3 regions of the Enterobacter sp. 6722112 genome follow, and region 1 is predicted to be linked to each of the others. Evidence: predicted binding sites of a transcription regulator. Region 1 holds the regulator's gene; each other region holds the start of a gene.
What was found. The regulator CRP, encoded in region 1, controls carbon source genes, mostly activating them, when cyclic AMP is high. The targets are predictions, from matches to a motif close to ATGTGANNNNNNTCACAT.
Positions count from the first base shown of each region.

Region 2: the regulator CRP is predicted to act here: its motif matches at 2,564-2,581, upstream of msrB (peptide-methionine (R)-S-oxide reductase MsrB).
Region 3: the regulator CRP is predicted to act here: its motif matches at 4,121-4,138, upstream of bhsA (multiple stress resistance protein BhsA).

Region 1 is NZ_JBZWGR010000007.1:3,900,681-3,907,174, forward strand. It holds gene mdcA (malonate decarboxylase subunit alpha) at 1-251, opposite strand, end outside; gene AC4OVU_RS20245 (hydrolase) at 480-1,499, shown strand; gene AC4OVU_RS20250 (YheU family protein) at 1,499-1,717, shown strand; gene AC4OVU_RS20255 (phosphoribulokinase) at 1,748-2,617, shown strand; gene AC4OVU_RS20260 (OsmC family protein) at 2,703-3,107, opposite strand; gene crp (cAMP-activated global transcriptional regulator CRP) at 3,418-4,050, shown strand; gene AC4OVU_RS20270 (YccS/YhfK family putative transporter) at 4,108-6,195, shown strand; gene argD (bifunctional acetylornithine/succinyldiaminopimelate transaminase) at 6,192-6,494, opposite strand, start outside.
Region 2 is NZ_JBZWGR010000007.1:1,584,265-1,590,758, reverse strand. It holds gene pncA (bifunctional nicotinamidase/pyrazinamidase) at 1-242, shown strand, start outside; gene chiD (chitinase ChiD) at 415-1,668, shown strand; gene AC4OVU_RS09100 (YeaC family protein) at 1,719-1,991, opposite strand; gene msrB (peptide-methionine (R)-S-oxide reductase MsrB) at 2,033-2,446, opposite strand; gene gapA (glyceraldehyde-3-phosphate dehydrogenase) at 2,788-3,783, shown strand; gene AC4OVU_RS09085 (D-hexose-6-phosphate mutarotase) at 3,858-4,742, shown strand; gene AC4OVU_RS09080 (MipA/OmpV family protein) at 4,810-5,556, opposite strand; gene yeaG (protein kinase YeaG) at 5,989-6,494, shown strand, end outside.
Region 3 is NZ_JBZWGR010000007.1:1,535,692-1,542,185, reverse strand. It holds gene mfd (transcription-repair coupling factor) at 1-2,602, shown strand, start outside; gene ldtC (L,D-transpeptidase LdtC) at 2,748-3,713, shown strand; gene bhsA (multiple stress resistance protein BhsA) at 3,791-4,048, opposite strand; gene AC4OVU_RS08835 (TetR/AcrR family transcriptional regulator) at 4,294-4,929, shown strand; gene AC4OVU_RS08830 (glycine zipper 2TM domain-containing protein) at 4,989-5,528, opposite strand; gene AC4OVU_RS08825 (NAD(P)/FAD-dependent oxidoreductase) at 5,722-6,494, opposite strand, start outside.

The DNA.
Region 1 (6,494 bases):
GGCATGATCATATGCAGATCGTGCACGATTTGCGGGTTCACTTCCGCCAGTGAACGGGAAAGGAAATCCGCCTGCTTCTGGTTGTTGCCTTCCAGAACGACTTTGTCGCCTGGTGCGATCAGTTTTTCCAGCATGGCGACAAGATCGCCGGTTGGCAGTACCTTGCCCTGCACCGGTACGGACGCCAGACGACGCGCTTTCTCACTGCGTCGGGTGTTCCATTGCCGGGTGGGTGTTTGCCCAGATAACATTATTAACCTCCTGATTCAGCACATCATTCTGATTTGCTTAACGTTGAGTAAAGTGTGCGCTCTGGTGAGAAAGGCATCAATTAAGCGTAGAGCCAAATCATTAGCCTGAGAGTAATAATCAAGGTAAATATTTGTGATCGGGATCAGTTCATGTTTCGGAAAAACGGGCTAAACGGGGTACAATTCGGAAGGTATAGTTAATTTCTGACAAGAATCAGCATCGCCCTTATGACCCAAATCATTCCCTCAGACTTCGACATTGCAGCCGAAGAGAGCGCAGAGTTCGTGCCCATGCGCGGTGTGGCTAACCCTCACCTGCAAACCATGCTGCCGCGCCTGATCCGCCGCAAGGTACAGTTCACCCCGCACTGGCAACGGCTGGATTTGCCGGACGGCGATTTTTTGGATCTCGCCTGGAGCGAAGATCCGGATCGGGCCAGACATAAACCCCGTCTGGTGGTGTTTCACGGTCTGGAAGGCAGCCTGCACAGCCCTTACGCACACGGTCTCATTGAGGCGGCGAAAGCCCGCGGCTGGCTTGGGGTAGTGATGCATTTTCGCGGATGCAGCGGCGAGCCTAATCGTCAGAAACGTATTTATCACTCGGGTGAAACCGAGGACGGTACCTGGTTCCTGCGCTGGCTAAGAGACAATTTCGGCGAGGCGCCAACGGCAGCGGTGGGGTATTCGCTGGGCGGCAATATGCTGGCCTGCCTGCTGGCGAAGGAGAGCGACGCCGTACCGCTGGATGCGGCGGTGATCGTCTCTGCGCCCTTTATGCTGGAGCAGTGCAGCTATCATATGGAAAAGGGGTTTTCGCGAGTGTACCAGCGCTACCTGCTCAACCTGCTGAAAGCCAACGCCGCGCGCAAGCTGAAGGCCTATCCGGATACGCTGCCTGTGACGCTGCAACAGCTCAAACGCGTGAAGCGCCTGCGCGAGTTTGATGATTTGATCACCTCGAAAATTCACGGCTTTGCCGATGCGATTGACTATTACCGTCAGTGCAGCGCCATGCCTTTACTGAACCAAATCACGAAACCTACGCTGATTATCCACGCCAAAGATGATCCGTTTATGGATCACCACTCGATTCCGGCGCCCGATCATCTGCCGGCCAATGTGGAGTATCAGCTCACCCAATTCGGGGGACACGTCGGCTTTGTCGGCGGCACGCTGCGTCGGCCAAAAATGTGGCTTGAGACGCGTATTCCCGACTGGTTAACGGCTTATCTGGACGGTAAATAATGATTATTCCCTGGCAGGATCTCTCTCCCGACACGCTCGATAATCTGATTGAAAGCTTTGTCTTGCGCGAAGGCACCGATTATGGTGAACATGAACGTTCGCTTGAACAAAAGGTCAACGATGTTAAGCGCCAGCTTAAAAGCGGCGACGTGGTGCTGGTATGGTCCGAACTGCATGAGACGGTCAATATCATGCCACGCAACGCGTTTCACGGCTGATCTTTACACTTTTCCAGTCAGGGAGTTGCTATGTCTGCCAGACATCCGGTTATTGCCGTTACGGGTTCGAGTGGGGCGGGAACCACTACCACCAGCCTCGCCTTCCGCAAGATCTTCGCCCAGCTTAACTTACGGGCGGCAGAGGTAGAAGGCGACAGCTTTCACCGCTACACGCGCCCGGAGATGGATATGGCCATCCGCAAGGCGCGCGATCTGGGTAAACACATCAGCTACTTCGGCCCGGAGGCCAATGACTTCGGCCTGCTGGAGCAAACCTTCCGTGAATACGGGCAAAGCGGTACCGGGCAGTCCCGCAAGTATCTCCACACCTACGATGAAGCCGTGCCCTGGAACCAGGTCCCCGGCACGTTCACGCCCTGGCAGCCGCTGCCGGAACCGACTGACGTGCTGTTTTACGAAGGATTGCACGGCGGCGTGGTGACGCCTCAGCACGACGTGGCGCGCCACGTGGATTTGCTGGTGGGGGTGGTGCCGATTGTTAACCTTGAGTGGATCCAGAAGCTGACGCGTGACATGAGCGAGCGCGGCCATTCGCGAGAGGCGGTCATGGACTCGGTGGTGCGCTCCATGGAAGATTACATCAACTTCCTGACGCCGCAGTTCTCCCGAACCCACATTAACTTCCAGCGCGTCCCCACCGTGGACACCTCTAACCCGTTCGCTGCAAAAAGCATCCCGTCGCTGGACGAGAGCTTTGTGGTGATCCACTTCCGCAACCTGGAAGGCATTGATTATCCCTGGCTGCTGGCGATGCTACAGGGTTCGTTTATTTCGCACATGAATACGTTAGTGGTACCGGGCGGAAAAATGGGGCTGGCAATGGAGCTGATCATGACACCGCTGGTGCAGCGGCTGATGGAAGGAAAGCAGATCGCGTGAATTGTTTTGCCCGGTGGCGCTGCGCTTACCGGGCCTACGGGCGTGCTTTTGTAGGGCGGGTCAGCGAAGCGCCACCCGCCAAAAATTAAGCCGCGATCACTTCATACGAATGGGTGATTTTTACCGCTTTCTCCAGCATTAACGCCACAGAGCAGTATTTTTCCGCAGACAGGTCAACCGCACGCGAGACCGCCGCGTCCTTCAGTTCTTTGCCGGTGACGATAAAGTGCAAATTAATATGCGTGAACAGGCGGGGCGCCTCTTCACGACGTTCCGACGTCAGCTTCACTTCACAATCGGTCACGTCATGACGGCCTTTTTGCAGGATCGACACCACGTCGATCGCACTGCATCCGCCTGCCGCCATCAGCACCATTTCCATTGGGCTTGGCGCTTTATCGCCGGAGTTGCCATCCATCAAAACCTGGTGCCCAGAAGCAGACTCGCCCAGGAACGTTAACCCTTCAACCCATTTCACACGCGCTTGCATATTCACTCACTCCAACGTTGCATTTTTTATGACAGATTACGTGTACGTTACATTTCTCGCAACGGAAGGCGACCTGCGTCATGCTGAAGCGAGACACCAGGAGACACGCGGCGAAAGCTATGCTAAAACACTCTGGATGCTACAGTAATACATTGACGTTACACATGTATGCAGAGGACATCAAACTTTACTGGCTGCGAAACGTTACGACAGCCGACTTCCCAGGTATGGGTAAGAATTCGATTGCAACCCCAGAGTCCGGATGCATCTTATGACTCTGGTGACAGCTTATAACAGAGGATAACAGCGCATGGTGCTTGGCAAACCGCAAACAGACCCGACTCTCGAATGGTTCTTGTCTCATTGCCACATTCATAAGTACCCATCAAAGAGCACGCTGATTCACCAGGGTGAAAAAGCGGAAACGTTGTATTACATCGTTAAAGGCTCGGTGGCCGTGCTGATCAAAGATGAAGAAGGGAAAGAGATGATCCTTTCTTATCTGAACCAGGGCGATTTTATCGGTGAACTGGGCCTGTTTGAAGAAGGCCAGGAACGTAGCGCCTGGGTTCGTGCAAAAACAGCATGTGAAGTGGCTGAAATTTCTTACAAGAAATTCCGTCAGCTGATTCAGGTCAACCCTGACATCCTGATGCGTCTTTCTTCCCAGATGGCACGCCGTCTGCAAGTGACCTCTGAGAAGGTGGGTAACCTCGCCTTCCTGGACGTGACCGGTCGTATCGCGCAGACGCTGTTGAACCTGGCGAAACAGCCAGACGCCATGACCCACCCTGACGGTATGCAAATTAAAATTACCCGTCAGGAAATCGGTCAGATCGTCGGCTGCTCCCGTGAAACAGTGGGCCGTATCCTGAAGATGCTGGAAGACCAGAACCTGATCTCTGCCCACGGTAAAACTATCGTGGTCTACGGAACCCGTTAATTTCGGTCAAACGGCGTGCCGCCGCAGGGTGGCACGCCGTTTTTGTCTCTACTCCTCATGTGGCGCAGGCTGATCTATCACCCGGAAGTTAACTACGCACTACGACAAACGCTGGTGCTGTGTCTTCCCGTGGCCGTGGGCCTGATCCTCGGACATCTTCAGCAAGGCCTGCTGTTTTCCCTCGTGCCCGCCTGCTGCAACATTGCCGGTCTGGATACGCCGCATAAACGCTTTTTTAAACGTCTGATTATTGGCGGCTGCCTGTTTGCCGGCTGTAGCCTTGCCGTACAACTTTTACTGGCCCGCGACATTCCTCTGCCGTTGATCCTGACCGTGCTGGCGATGACGCTCGGCGTCACCGCCGAAATCAGCTCGCTGCACGCCCGCCTGCTTCCCGCGTCGCTGATTGCCGCCATCTTCACCTTAAGCCTTGCGGGCAATATGCCGGTGTGGGAGCCATTGCTGATTTACGCCCTCGGCACGCTATGGTACGGGCTGTTTAACTGGTTCTGGTTCTGGCTGTGGCGGGAACAGCCGCTGCGCGAATCCCTGAGCCTGCTCTACGTGCAGCTTGCTGAATACTGCGAAGCAAAATACACCCTGCTCACTCAACATACCGACCCGGAAAAATCCCTGCCGCCGCTGCTGGCGCGCCAGCAAAAAGTGGTGGATCTGATCAGCCAGTGCTATCAGCAGTTGCACATGCTTGCCGCCAACAAAAATCATGAATACAAGCCGCTGCTGCGAACCTTCCAGGTCGGGCTGGATTTGCAGGAGCATATCTCCGTCAGCCTTCATAATCCGGAAGAGGTGCAAAAGCTGGTGGAGCGCAGCCATGCGGAAGCGGTGATCCGCTGGAACGCGCAGACCGTCGCGGCCCGCCTGCGGGTGCTGGCTGACGATATCCTCTATCACCGCTACCCGACGCGCTTTAACATGGACAAACAGCTCGGCGCGCTGGAAAAGATTGCGCGTCAGCACGCGGATAACCCGGTCGGGCAATTTGCTGCCTGGCATTTCAGCCGCATCGCCCGGGTGTTACGCACCCAGCGCCCGCTTTATGCCCGGGACCTGATGGCCGATAAGCAAAAACGGCTGCCGCTGCTGCCCGCGCTCAAAAGCTATCTATCACTGAAATCTTCCGCCCTGCGCAATGCCGCGCGGATCAGTGTGATGCTGAGCATCGCCAGCCTGATGGGAATGGCCCTGCACCTGCCGAAACCCTACTGGATCTTAATGACCGTGCTGTTTGTCACCCAGAACGGCTATGGCGCCACGCGGGTGCGCATTCTGCATCGGGCGGGCGGTACGATGGCGGGGCTGATTATCGCGGGCGTGACGCTGCACTTTCACGTGCCGGAAGGCTATACCCTGGCCGGTATGCTGGCGATCACGCTGGTGAGCTACCTGATCATCCGCAAAAACTACGGCTGGGCGATGGTGGGCTTTACGGTCACGGCGGTGTATACCCTGCAACTGCTCACGCTTAACGGGGAACAGTTTATTATTGCCCGGCTGGTCGATACGCTAATTGGCTGCCTGATCGCCTTTGGCGGCATGGTCTGGTTGTGGCCGCAGTGGCAAAGCGGGCTGCTGAGGCAGAACGCCCACGACGCGCTCGAAGCCGATCAGCAGGCCATTCGTCTTATTCTGAGCGATGACCCGCAGCCCTCTCCGCTGGCCTACGAGCGCATGAAGGTCAACCAGGCGCATAACGCCCTGTTCAACTCCCTTAACCAGGCCATGCAGGAGCCGGGCTTTAACGCGCACTATCTGGCTGACATGAAGCTGTGGGTCACGCACAGCCAGTTTATCGTCGAGCACATCAATGCCATGACGACGCTGGCGCGGGAGCACACGATGCTGACGCCGGATCTGGCGCAGCGCTATTTGCAGTCGTGTGAAATTGCGTTGCAGCGCTGTCAGCAGCGTCTGGAGTATGACGCGCCGGGCGAGTCAGGGGATTCGAACATTCTGGAAGCGCCGGAGACGCTGACCCATGGGCCGATGAGCACCCTGGAGCAGCATTTGCAGCGCGTGCTGGGGCATCTGAACACCATGCACACCATTTCGTCGGTGGCATGGCGTCAGCGCCCGCATCACGGGATTTGGTTAACGCGTCGGTTAAAACGAACCGCGTATTAGCCTCTGACGATCTTCGCGACCGCCGCGGCAAAACGGGTTAGTCCGTCTTCGATGTCTTTGTCTTCCACCACCAGCGATGGCGCAAAGCGCATCACGTCCGGCCCGGCATTGAGCACCATCACCCCTTCGTGCGCGGCGGCGTGCAGGAAATCGCGCGCGCGGCCTTTGTACTGCGGCTTCAGTTCGGCGCCGATCAGCAGCCCCATGCCGCGGATGTCGCTGAAGACATCAAACTGTTCATCAATCTGCTGGAGATGTTTCACAAACAGGTCGCGTTTCGCATTCACGCCATTCAGGAC
Region 2 (6,494 bases), 2.3 Mb from region 1:
TGGACGCGTGGTTGCGCCACCATGAGATCACCGAGCTGATTGTGCTGGGCCTGGCGACGGATTACTGCGTGAAGTTCACCGTGCTGGATGCGCTCCAGTTGGGCTATACCGTGAATGTCATCACCGACGGCTGTCGCGGGGTGAATATTCAGCCGCATGACAGCGCTCAGGCGTTTATGGATATGGCCGCAGAAGGCGCAACGCTGTATACGCTGGCTGACTGGCTGGAGACGCAGGCGTAAGCTTTTTTAGCCGGGTGGCGGCTTCGCCTTACCCGGCATTTCTTTCCCAATCCCCATAAAGTGAACTCCCTCGCATCACAAGCGAAACGGCGATGCTATTCTCTTCAGGCTGTTTTTTCGCCACGCCTTTTCTGTGGCGTGGTTATTTTTATTCAGTCAAAGAGGAAATTATATGAAACGTTTGCCCTTGCTGGCAGCATTACCCTTGCTTTGCGCGTCACTGGCTTCCGCCGCGCCCCTGATGTCCGTGGGTTACTTCAATGGGGGTGGCGATGTTACCGCCGGACCGGGTGGCGATATTAATAAACTCGACGTCCGCCAGATCACCCACCTCAACTACTCGTTTGGTCTGGTCTATAACAACGAGAAAGACGAAACCAACGCCGCGCTGAAAGATCCGGCAAAACTGCATCAAATCTGGTTATCACCTAAGGTGGCATCCGATCTGGCGTTACTTCCTCAGCTTCGTAAACAAAACCCGAACCTGAAAGTCCTGCTTTCCGTTGGCGGCTGGGGCGCGCGTGGTTTTTCTGGCGCAGCGGCAACCAAAGAGAGTCGCGCGGTATTTATTCGCTCCGCGCAGGAGATCGTCAGTAGATACGGCCTGGACGGGATCGACCTGGACTGGGAATATCCGGTCAACGGCGCGTGGGGACTGGTCGAGAGCACCCCTGCCGACCGGGATAATTTCACCGCGCTGTTAAAAGAGATGCGTGACGCGTTCGGTAAGAAAAAGCTGGTCACGATTGCGGTGGGCGCGAATGCGGAAAGTCCGAAAAGCTGGGTGGATGTGAAAGCCATTGCCCCCCTGCTCGATTACATCAACCTGATGACCTACGACATGGCGTACGGTACTCAGTATTTTAACGCGAATCTGTATGACTCCAGCGCCTGGCCAACGGTGGCTGCCGCAGACAAGTACAGCGTCGATTTTGTGGTGAATAACTATCTGGCCGCCGGGCTGAAGCCGCAGCAGATGAACCTCGGAATTGGTTTCTATGGGCGCGTGCCGAAGCGCGCCGTTGAACCGGGTATCGACTGGAGCAAATCGGACGCGCAGAACAATCCGGTGACGCAGCCCTACTTCGGGCCGCAGGAACTGGGCCTGTTCAAATCGCTTGGCTATGATCTGACCAAAGATACCTATGTGAAATACAACGATATCGTCCGCAAGCTGCTGAACGATCCGCAGAAACGCTTTACCGAGCACTGGGACGAACAGGCGAAGGTGCCGTGGCTGTCGGTGAAATCCGCCGACGGGAAGGCGCTGTTTGCGATTTCCTATGAGAACCCGCGCTCCGTGGCGATCAAAGCGGATTACATTAAGGAGAAAGGTCTGGCTGGCGCCATGTTCTGGGAGTACGGTGCTGACGACGAAAACCAGCTCGCGAAACAGCTGGCGGAGTCGCTTGGGATCCCGCACTAAGATGTAGTGTGCCGGGTGGCGCTAGCGCTTACCCGGCCTACATGGGAGCTTTATTTGAAGGTCGCAATCGGCTTCGGCGCGATGCCGAACTCTTCTTTCAGCTCGCGCTTGCTTTTCATCACCATCTGACCGTTAGTGTCGATGGTCATGTGCTGGGCGTCGGTATTGTGACGCGCCTGCCACAGCATCACCAGCTGCAAACTGTTCTCTTTTTGCTCAGGTGTGAGCGCCACACCGTCCGGCCATTTTCCCAGCTCAACGGCCGTTACCAGACGCTGATAAACCTCCGGGGTCATACCTGCAATCATGTCATCAATATTCATGATCTCTCCCTTTCAAAGGAATAATTTGCTGAATCGTTTTTTCAACCCTTGGTATGGTCGCCGTTTTCATCATCGGTAAAGCTCATGGAAGCCGAATTTACACAGAAACGCTCCCCCGTCGGCTGCGGGCCATCCGGGAAGACATGCCCGAGATGGGCGTCACAGTTCCCGCAGCGAATTTCGGTGCGCACCATGCCGTGCGAGGTGTCCGTCAGGTAGCGGATCGCATCATCGCTGACAGGCTCGTAAAAGCTCGGCCAGCCGCAGCCAGAATCGTACTTCGTCTGGGAGTTAAACAGCGGTGCATCACACACCAGGCAGTGGTAGACGCCTTCCCGTTTATTGTGCAGCAAACGCCCGGAAAACGGCGGTTCTGTGCCGTGATTTTGCGTCACGTAAAACTGCATCTCTGTAAGGTTTTTTTTCAAATCGTCGGGGTTACGTTGGTTCGACATATGCTTACATCTCGCTGTTGAAACAGACATCTTTTAACCCAGATTCTAACAAAACATTAACACCCGCGCGTGCACTTTTGTTCTAAACTTATGTGTCGCGAAAAGGCGGTCAGGCAATTGTGATCAATTTCACATTTTAATCCTGCGAGGCCTTTAAAATTCCGGGCGCAGCCCCCATGTGGTTGCTAGCTCAAAGGGAAAGTGAGGCGAGTCAGTCGCACAAACGTTAGTCACAGGATTGATTTGTCGCAATGATTGACACGATTCCGCTTGACGCTGCGTAAGGTTTTTGTAATTTTACAGGCAACCTTTTATTCACTAACAAATAGCTGGTGGAATATATGACTATCAAAGTAGGTATCAACGGTTTTGGCCGTATCGGCCGTATTGTTTTCCGTGCTGCTCAGAAACGTTCTGACATCGAAATCGTTGGTATCAACGATCTCCTGGACGCTGAATACATGGCGTACATGCTGAAGTACGACTCAACTCACGGTCGTTTCGACGGCACCGTTGAAGTGAAAGACGGCCACCTGGTTGTTAATGGCAAAACCATCCGCGTTACTGCTGAGAAAGACCCAGCTAACCTGAAATGGAACGAAATCGGTGTTGACGTTGTAGCTGAAGCTACCGGTATCTTCCTGACCGACGAAACTGCACGTAAACACATCACTGCGGGTGCGAAGAAAGTTGTTCTGACTGGTCCTTCCAAAGACAACACCCCAATGTTCGTTCGCGGTGCAAACTTCGAAACTTACGCTGGCCAGGACATCGTTTCCAACGCATCCTGCACCACCAACTGCCTGGCACCGCTGGCTAAAGTTATCAACGACAACTTCGGCATCATCGAAGGTCTGATGACTACCGTTCACGCAACCACCGCTACTCAGAAAACCGTTGATGGCCCGTCTCACAAAGACTGGCGCGGCGGCCGTGGCGCGGCTCAGAACATCATCCCATCTTCTACCGGTGCTGCTAAAGCAGTAGGTAAAGTACTGCCAGAACTGAATGGCAAACTGACTGGTATGGCGTTCCGCGTTCCAACTCCTAACGTATCCGTTGTTGACCTGACCGTTCGTCTGGAAAAAGCTGCTTCTTATGAAGAAATTAAGAAAGCAATCAAAGCTGCTTCCGAAGGCCCAATGAAAGGCGTTCTGGGTTACACCGAAGACGACGTTGTATCTACCGATTTCAACGGCGAAGTGTGCACTTCCGTGTTCGATGCTAAAGCAGGTATCGCACTGAACGACAACTTCGTGAAACTGGTTTCCTGGTACGACAACGAAACTGGCTACTCTAACAAAGTACTGGACCTGATCGCTCACATCTCCAAATAAGTTGAGATGAGTGCTTGATCCTAAAAGGCGACTTCGGTCGCCTTTTTTATTGTTTTTAGACAGAGGATTGCTTAATGATTAATAAAATTTTTGCACTTCCGGTAGTCGAACAACTTAACCCTGTGCTCTCCCGCCGTCAGATCGACGGTGCTGATATCATCGTTGTTGATCATCCGCGCGTTAAAGCCTCCGTAGCACTCAATGGCGCCCATCTGCTCTCCTGGAAACCAGAAGGTGAAGAAGAAGGCCTGTGGCTGAGCGAGGCCACCTCGTTCAAAAAAGGGGCGGCGATCCGCGGCGGCGTACCGATCTGCTGGCCATGGTTTGGCCCGTCAGCGCAGCAGGGTTTACCCTCACACGGTTTCGCCCGTAACCAGCAGTGGACGCTGAAAGCCCACAACGAAGATGAAAACGGTGCGGTGTTGACCTTTGAACTCCAGGCGAATGATGAAACGCGCGCCCTGTGGCCACATGAGTTCACCCTGTATGCCCGCTTCAAGCTGGGTAAAACCTGCGAAATTGAACTGGAAGCGCACGGCGAATTCGAAACAACGTCCGCCCTGCACACCTATTTCAACGTAGGCGACATTCAGGCCGTTAAGGTGAGCGGACTTGGCGATACCTTTATCGACAAAGTGGATAACGCGAAAGAAGGCAAGCTGGACGACGGCGTGCAGACTTTCCCGGATCGTACCGACCGCGTGTATCTGCACCCGGAAGCCTGTAGCGTCATCCACGACAGCGCGCTGAACCGCGGTATTGATGTGGTTCATCACCACCACAGCAACGTGGTGGGCTGGAACCCGGGCCCTGCCCTTTCCGTCAGCATGGCGGATATCCCGGATGACGGTTACAAGACCTTCGTGTGCGTGGAAACCGCGTGCGTGACCGCGCCGCAGAAAACCAGCGAAGAAAAACCGTCCCGCTTAGGCCAGACGATCAAGATTGTGAAGCGCTAATATTGTTCAGGCATCATAAAAAAACAAACGGGGCGCTAGCGCCCCGTTTTAATGCATCACGTTCTGGTCAGAACTTGTAGGTCACACCCACGGAGAAGATGCCAGACCAGGACTTGTCGACCATCGGGCTGTCTTTCACTTCATCGCTCAGACGAATGTAACGGCCAGTACCGTACACATTCCAGTCACCGAGGAAGTTATACGAGGCGGTGAGTTCCAGGTACGGGTCCCAGCCATCATCCGCGCTGTAGCTCTTCAGACCACTGCGGCGAGACTCCGCTTTAGACACGCCATAGTAGTAGTCGTTGTAATTCTCGCTGCTGTACTGCACACCGATACCCGGCGTCAGCGTCACTGCGCCGTTGGTATAGCGATAAAGCCACGCCAGATCCCAGATGAAGCCGTTGCTGTTGTCCAGGGTATCGCCCGCCAGCGCAGTGCGCAGGAAGCCATACTCGGTATTATGGACGTAAGAAAGCCCCGCCATCAGTGAGCTTCTGCGTTTGTCCAGCTGACGAAGCGCATTGCTGTCGCTGTCGCCTGGTTTAAAGTGCGTTGGATCGTAATAGGCCATGATGGAGAGCTTATCGGCCGTATCGTTCCACAGATAGTAGCCACCGCCCAACCCACGGAACCAGAAGTTATCGCCTTCATAGGTGACAACGGGGACAGGATAAACGTCGCGGTCATACTGCTTGTACGGGCTGTTAATCACGCCAGCACCCGCGCCAACAGTCCACTGGCTCTCAGCCTGTACGGTGCTCGCTGCGGTAGCGGCAAGGATGCCCAATGCCAGAAGTTTGAGTTTGGTCACAATCCATTCTTTCCTGTAGTCAAATAATCAGCGGGTGAAGTGTAACCGCCATTCCCGTACATCCCAAAATTTTTTGCGCGCTAATCCGTTTGATTAACCCGTTATTTTTCATTTTTCAGATGACATCCCGCTTTCATTTATGTGACCGATAAATGAAAAACCCACTTTTCGCTTATAACCGCAGTGGAAATTTTTGGATGAGTTATTGATATGTCATTGAAAGTAGATTTTATCCGTATGCAAGTTTTGCAATTGCCATCTAAGCTTTAATTTAAGAAGAGGTTTTGCTGAACACCCTGCGGTTCATAGCCTTCGACCTGGCACACAGGTTGCTGCTCTGGCAGTGAGGTGCGAAAAATTCTCTTCCGGGAGCCTCCACTACTCATACGAACGGCTCTTATCCTGTGCTAAAAAACGAAAGGACGGCATGCCATGAATATATTCGATCACTATCGCCAGCGCTACGAAGCTGCCAAGGACGAAGAGTTCACACTGCAGGAGTTTCTTACCATTTGTCGGCAAGATCGCAGTGCCTATGCCAATGCGGCAGAACGGCTATTGATGGCTATTGGTGAGCCAAACATGGTTGATACTGCCCTGGAGCCACGGCTTTCCCGTCTATTTTCGAATCGGGTGGTCGCCCGATACCCGGCGTTTGAAGAGTTCTATGGCATGGAAGACGCCATTGAGCAGATCGTCTCCTACCTGAAGCATGCCGCTCAGGGGCTGGAAGAGAAGAAACAGATCCTTTATCTGCTGGGTCCTGTCGGTGGGGGTAAATCCTCCCTGGCTGAACGGCTGAAAGCGCTGATGCAGCGCGTGCCGATCTATGTGCTGAGCGCCAACGGCGAACGCAGCCCGGTCAATGACCATCCGCTGTGCCTGTTTAATCCGCAAGAGGATGCGCAAATTCTGGAAAAAGAGTTTGGCATTCCGCA
Region 3 (6,494 bases), 2.4 Mb from region 1:
TGTTAACACCGGGGATATCGACGCCAGTGCCAGCCGCTTTGAAAGCGAAACGCGCGCCCGCTTTGAAAACCGGGGCGTTGACCCGATGCGTCCGCTGCTGCCGCCGGAAATGCTGTGGCTACGTACCGACGAGCTGAACGCCGAGCTGAAACGCTGGCCGCGCATGCAGCTCAAAACCGACGCGCTTGCCGAGAAGGCGGCGAACACCAATCTCGCGTTCCGGACGCTGCCTGACCTGGCCGTTCAGGCGCAGCAGAAATCCCCGCTTGATAATCTGCGCAAGTTTCTTGAGTCCTTCACCGGGCCGGTGGTCTTCTCCGTTGAAAGTGAGGGTCGCCGTGAAGCGCTGGGCGAACTGCTGGGACGGATCAAAGTTGCGCCGAAGCGCATTCTTCGCCTGAGCGAAGCGACCGGAAATGGCCGTTACCTGATGATCGGCGCCGCCGAGCACGGATTCATTGATACGCTCAATAACCTGGCGTTGATTTGTGAAAGCGACCTGCTGGGCGAGCGCGTCGCGCGCCGTCGTCAGGACAGCCGTCGCACCATCAACCCGGACACCCTGATCCGTAACCTGGCCGAACTGCACCCCGGTCAGCCGATCGTTCACCTGGAACACGGGGTGGGTCGCTATCAGGGGATGACCACCCTCGAAGCAGGCGGCATCAAAGGTGAATACCTGATGCTGACCTACGCCAACGACGCCAAACTGTACGTGCCGGTGTCGTCCCTGCACCTGATCAGTCGCTACGCCGGGGGCGCGGAAGACAACGCGCCGCTGCATAAGCTGGGCGGCGATGCCTGGGCGCGTGCGCGCCAGAAGGCAGCGGAAAAAGTGCGCGACGTGGCCGCCGAGCTGCTGGATATTTACGCCCAGCGTGCGGCCAAAGAGGGCTATGCGTTTAAGCATGATAAAGAGCAGTATCAGCTGTTCTGCGACAGCTTCCCGTTTGAAACTACGCCGGATCAGGCCCAGGCCATTAACGCCGTGCTGAGCGACATGTGCCAGCCGCTGGCCATGGACCGCTTGGTCTGCGGTGACGTGGGCTTCGGCAAAACCGAAGTGGCGATGCGTGCCGCCTTCCTGGCGGTGGAAAACAACAAGCAGGTGGCGGTGCTGGTGCCGACTACCCTCCTCGCCCAGCAGCACTTCGACAACTTCCGCGACCGCTTCGCCAACTGGCCGGTGCGCATTGAGATGCTGTCGCGTTTTCGCAGCGCCAAAGAGCAGACGCAAATCCTGGAACAGGCAAGCGAAGGCAAAATTGATATTCTGATCGGCACTCACAAGCTGCTGCAAAGCGACGTGAAGTGGAAAGATCTGGGGCTGCTGATCGTGGATGAAGAGCACCGCTTCGGGGTGCGCCATAAAGAGCGCATCAAAGCGATGCGCGCCGACGTCGACATTCTGACCCTGACCGCAACGCCGATCCCGCGCACCCTGAACATGGCGATGAGCGGCATGCGCGATCTGTCGATAATCGCCACCCCACCGGCGCGCCGTCTGGCGGTGAAAACCTTTGTTCGCGAGTACGACAATCTGGTGGTGCGCGAGGCGATCCTGCGCGAAGTGCTGCGCGGCGGCCAGGTGTATTACCTGTATAACGACGTTGAAAATATTCAGAAAGCCGCCGACAGGTTGGCAGAGCTGGTACCGGAAGCGCGCATCGCCATTGGTCACGGCCAGATGCGCGAGCGCGAGCTGGAGCGGGTGATGAACGATTTCCACCACCAGCGTTTCAACGTGCTGGTGTGTACCACCATCATTGAGACCGGGATCGACATTCCAACGGCGAACACCATCATTATCGAACGTGCGGATCACTTCGGCCTGGCCCAGCTGCACCAGCTGCGCGGGCGCGTCGGGCGCTCGCACCATCAGGCCTACGCCTGGCTGCTGACGCCGCATCCGAAGGCGATGACCACCGACGCGCAAAAGCGTCTGGAAGCTATCGCCTCGCTGGAAGATCTGGGCGCTGGCTTTGCGCTGGCGACCCACGACCTGGAGATCCGCGGCGCCGGTGAGCTGCTGGGTGAAGACCAGAGCGGCTCCATGGAAACCATCGGTTTCTCGCTGTATATGGAGCTGCTGGAAAATGCCGTCGATGCGCTTAAAGCCGGACGTGAACCGTCTCTGGAAGATCTCACCAGCCAGCAGACCGAAGTGGAACTGCGCATGCCTTCTCTGCTGCCGGATGATTTTATTCCTGACGTGAATACCCGTCTGTCGTTCTACAAACGCATTGCCAGCGCGAAAAGCGAAGGCGAGCTGGAAGAGATCAAAGTCGAACTGATTGACCGTTTTGGGATATTGCCCGATGCGGCGCGCAACCTGCTGGATATTGCCCGCCTGCGTCAGCAGGCGCAGAAGCTGGGCATTCGCAAGCTTGAAGGCAATGAGAAAGGCGGCGTCATTGAGTTTGCCGAGAAGAACCACGTCGATCCGATGTGGCTGATTGGCCTCCTGCAAAAACAGCCGCAGCATTTCCGTCTTGATGGCCCGACGCGTCTGAAATTCACTCAGGATCTGACGGAACGTAAAACCCGCATGGACTGGGTGCGTAACTTTATGCGTCAGCTGGAAGAGAACGCCATCGCATAACGGTATCCCCCGCCAGCGCCCGGCTGGCGGGGGGACAATTTACAAACTCTTTGCACTTCGCCCGAACTTCCCGACTATACATTCGCCATAATTATCATTAACGCCTTATAAAACAATAACCTTATCATTTGTATGGATTATGATAATGATGATTTCTTCGCGTTTTACCCGCTGGTTAACTCTGTTTGCGCTGGCCGCGACGGTTGCCGTCGCGCTCCCTGCTCGCGCCAATACCTGGCCTCTTCCGCCTGCCGGCAGCAATGTCGTAGGTGAAAACCGCTTTCACGTGGTTGAAAACGATGGCGGTTCGCTGGAAGCGATTGCCAAAAAATATAACGTCGGGTTCCTGGCGCTGTTGCAGGCCAACCCGGGCGTAGATCCATACGTGCCCCGTGCAGGCAGCGTACTGACGATTCCGCTGCAAACCATCCTGCCGGACGCGCCGCGTCAGGGCATTGTGATTAACCTCGCCGAGCTGCGTCTGTATTACTACCCGCCGGGCAAGAACGAAGTGACCGTCTACCCTATCGGTATTGGTCAGCTGGGGGGCGATACGCTCACGCCTACCATGGTCACCACCGTCTCTGATAAGCGCGCTAATCCAACCTGGACCCCGACGGCAAACATTCGCGCCCGTTATAAAGCTCAAGGTATCGACCTGCCTGCCGTGGTGCCTGCTGGCCCGGATAATCCGATGGGGCACCATGCGATTCGCCTGGCGGCATACGGTGGGGTTTATCTTCTGCACGGAACGAATGCGGATTTCGGGATCGGGATGCGCGTCAGCTCCGGCTGCATTCGCCTGCGCGATGACGATATCAAAACGCTCTACCGCGTGATCGCCCCTGGCACGAAAGTGAATATCATTAATACGCCGATTAAAGTGTCTGAAGAGCCGGGTGGCGTCCGTCTGGTTGAGATCCACCAGCCGCTATCGAAAAACATCAATGACGATCCGCAGACGCTGCCGATTAATCTGAATGCCTCGATGGTGAGCTTTAAAACGAATGCCAATACCGATGGCGCGGTGATGGAGCGGGCGATGGAAGCGCGCTCGGGGATGCCAACCGATGTCACGCGGCATCATGAGGTTGCTCAGCAATCAATGTAAAGCAGTAATAACGACAAACGCCCTGCATCAGCAGGGCGTTTTTTATTGCAGTGGCATAACGGAGGGTTGCGTTACGCTTATTTGTAGATAACAGCGGTACCGTGCAGGGTGTTAGGACCGGTCACAGAGGTGATGCGGAATGATTTCGCACCCATTTCGTCAGCTTTTTGTGCCAGCTGATCTTCCAGAGAGCCCAGATTAGTCCCGGCAGTGGCAGAGATGGTACCGACTTTCTGCTGGTCTGCTGGCGTGGATTGCACTTCAACAGCAGCGAAGCTTGCGAAAGAGAGTGAACTCAGAACGGCGGCAGCGATGAGGGTTTTAACGTTTTTCATGATTTTATACCTTTAGGCAGATGATGTAGTGGTCGTTAGTTATTTAGTTAACGATCGATAGGTAAATGATAGATGTGATCCAGGTCACACGTCAACCCATTTTTATAATGGTCGTTAAATTAATTTCATTTGCCTTATATTTCATAAAGATAAAATTAAATTATTTTTCAGAAATCACCGCTGGTCGTTGCAGACGTTTATTTTTATAATGACTATTCAACAAAACAACAGAGGACCAACGGCACATGACAACCGATGTCACGCGTTGCGCGAAGAAAAGCCGTGGCCGACCAAAAGTGTTCGACAGGGATGCGGCGCTCGATAAGGCCATGACGCTCTTCTGGCAGCATGGGTATGAAGCCACGTCGCTTTCCGATCTCGTGGAAGCAACGGGCGCGAAAGCCCCTACCCTGTACGCAGAGTTCACCAACAAAGAAGGCTTATTCCGGGCCGTTCTGGACAGATACATCGCGCGCTTCGCGGCAAAACATGAAGCCCAGCTGTTCTGCGAAGAAAAAACGGTTGAGCAGGCATTGCAGGATTATTTCACGGCAATCGCGACCTGCTATACCAGCAAGGACACGCCTGCGGGCTGTTTTATGATCAACACCTCCGCGACCCTCGCGGCATCGTCTAAAGAGATTGCCAACACGGTCAAATCGCGACATGCGATGCAGGAGGAGACGCTCAGCACGTTTCTGGCTCAGCGTCAGCAGCGCGGCGAAATACCGGCGCATTGCCGTCCGCAGGAGCTTTCCCAGTATCTGAGCTGTATTTTACAGGGGATGTCCATCAGCGCCCGTGAAGGCGCGACGCTGGAAAAATTGCAGGGGATTACGCAAACAACGCTGCGCCTGTGGCCTGAACTTCTTAAACTCTGACGCAAAAAAAAGCTCCTCAGCCTGAGCGCATGAGGAGCTAAGTTCAGAGAACATCTTTTTTACACTTTGTTATTCAGTATCAGCTGACCGTTGCTGTCGAGAGGGATCTGCGTGCCAGGATCTTTATCCATGCGGATTTTGCCCTGCTGATCGCCAATTTTGTAGGTTACGTCGTAGCCCAACATTTTTTCAGACTTGTCATACACGGTTTTACAGCGCTGCTGCGTTGTGGTGTAGGTATCATTTTCCTGCATCGCGCCCTGTACCTGGTTACCGGCATAACCGCCACCCAGCGCACCAACCACCGTCGCGACATCCTTACCACGGCCGCCACCAAACTGATGACCAATCACCCCACCAGCAACCGCGCCCAGCACGGAGCCAGCGATACGGTTTTCATCCTGAACCGGACGACGGTGGGTGACAGAAACATTACGGCACTCCTGACGAGGCGTCTTGACCGTCTCTTTGATCGGTGTAGCGGAAACCACCTGCGCATACTGCGGGCCACGATCAAGTACGTTCAGACTGGCAACGGCAGCCACACCTAACGCAGCTGCGACGCCAATCCCTATACCCGCCAACATTGATTTATTCACGGGACTTCCTCCTTTGTTGCAATTGGTAGCAATTTTGCAGCGCAATAAACGCTTCGCCAATAAGATAAAGGATCAAAATCAGGGCTGTTGACCGGGACAACGTGGGTTTAAGAGAACTCTTAAGCGTCAGGAGGGAAATGCACAGCATGATGTGCTAAGAATTCCCTCCGGAGGGCCCGGAGGGAGAGAGAAATTAGTGCAGCTTCAGGCGTGGACGGATCACGCGGTTGATGCGGCCAACCAGCATCATCAGGCCGGTTTTGAAGTAGCCGTGCAGCGCAATCTGGTGCATACGGTACAGAGAAATGTACACGAAGCGGGCGATGCGCCCTTCCACCATCATGGAGCCGCGCATCAGGTTACCCATCAGGCTGCCCACGGTGGAGAAGTTTGAGAGCGACACCAGAGAGCCGTGGTCTTTGTAGACATAGGCTTTCATCGGTTTGCCTTTCATCTGCGCCAGGATGTTATGCAGCACGAGGCTTGCCATCTGGTGCGCGGCCTGGGCGCGAGGCGGTACAAATCCGCCTTCCGGACGTGCGCAGGAGGCACAGTCGCCAATGGCGAAGATGTCCGGATCGCGCGTGGTTTGCAGCGTCGGCTCTGTCACCAGCTGGTTAATGCGGTTCGTCTCCAGCCCACCGATATCTTTCATGAAATCAGGCGCTTTGATCCCCGCAGCCCAAACCATCAGGTCGGCCTGGATATATTCGCCGTCTTTGGTATGCAGGCCGCCCTCATCCGCGCTGGTCACCATGGTCTGGGTCAGCACGCGCACGCCCAGTTTGGTCAGCTCGTTGTGCGCCGCGCCGGAAATACGCGGCGGCAGCGCAGGCAGAATACGTTCACCTGCTTCCACCAGCGTCACATTCAGCGCTTCGTTAGTCAGCCCTTTGTAGCCGTAGCTGTGCAGCTGTTTGACCGCATTGTGCAACTCCGCCGATAATTCAACGCCCGTTGCGCCGC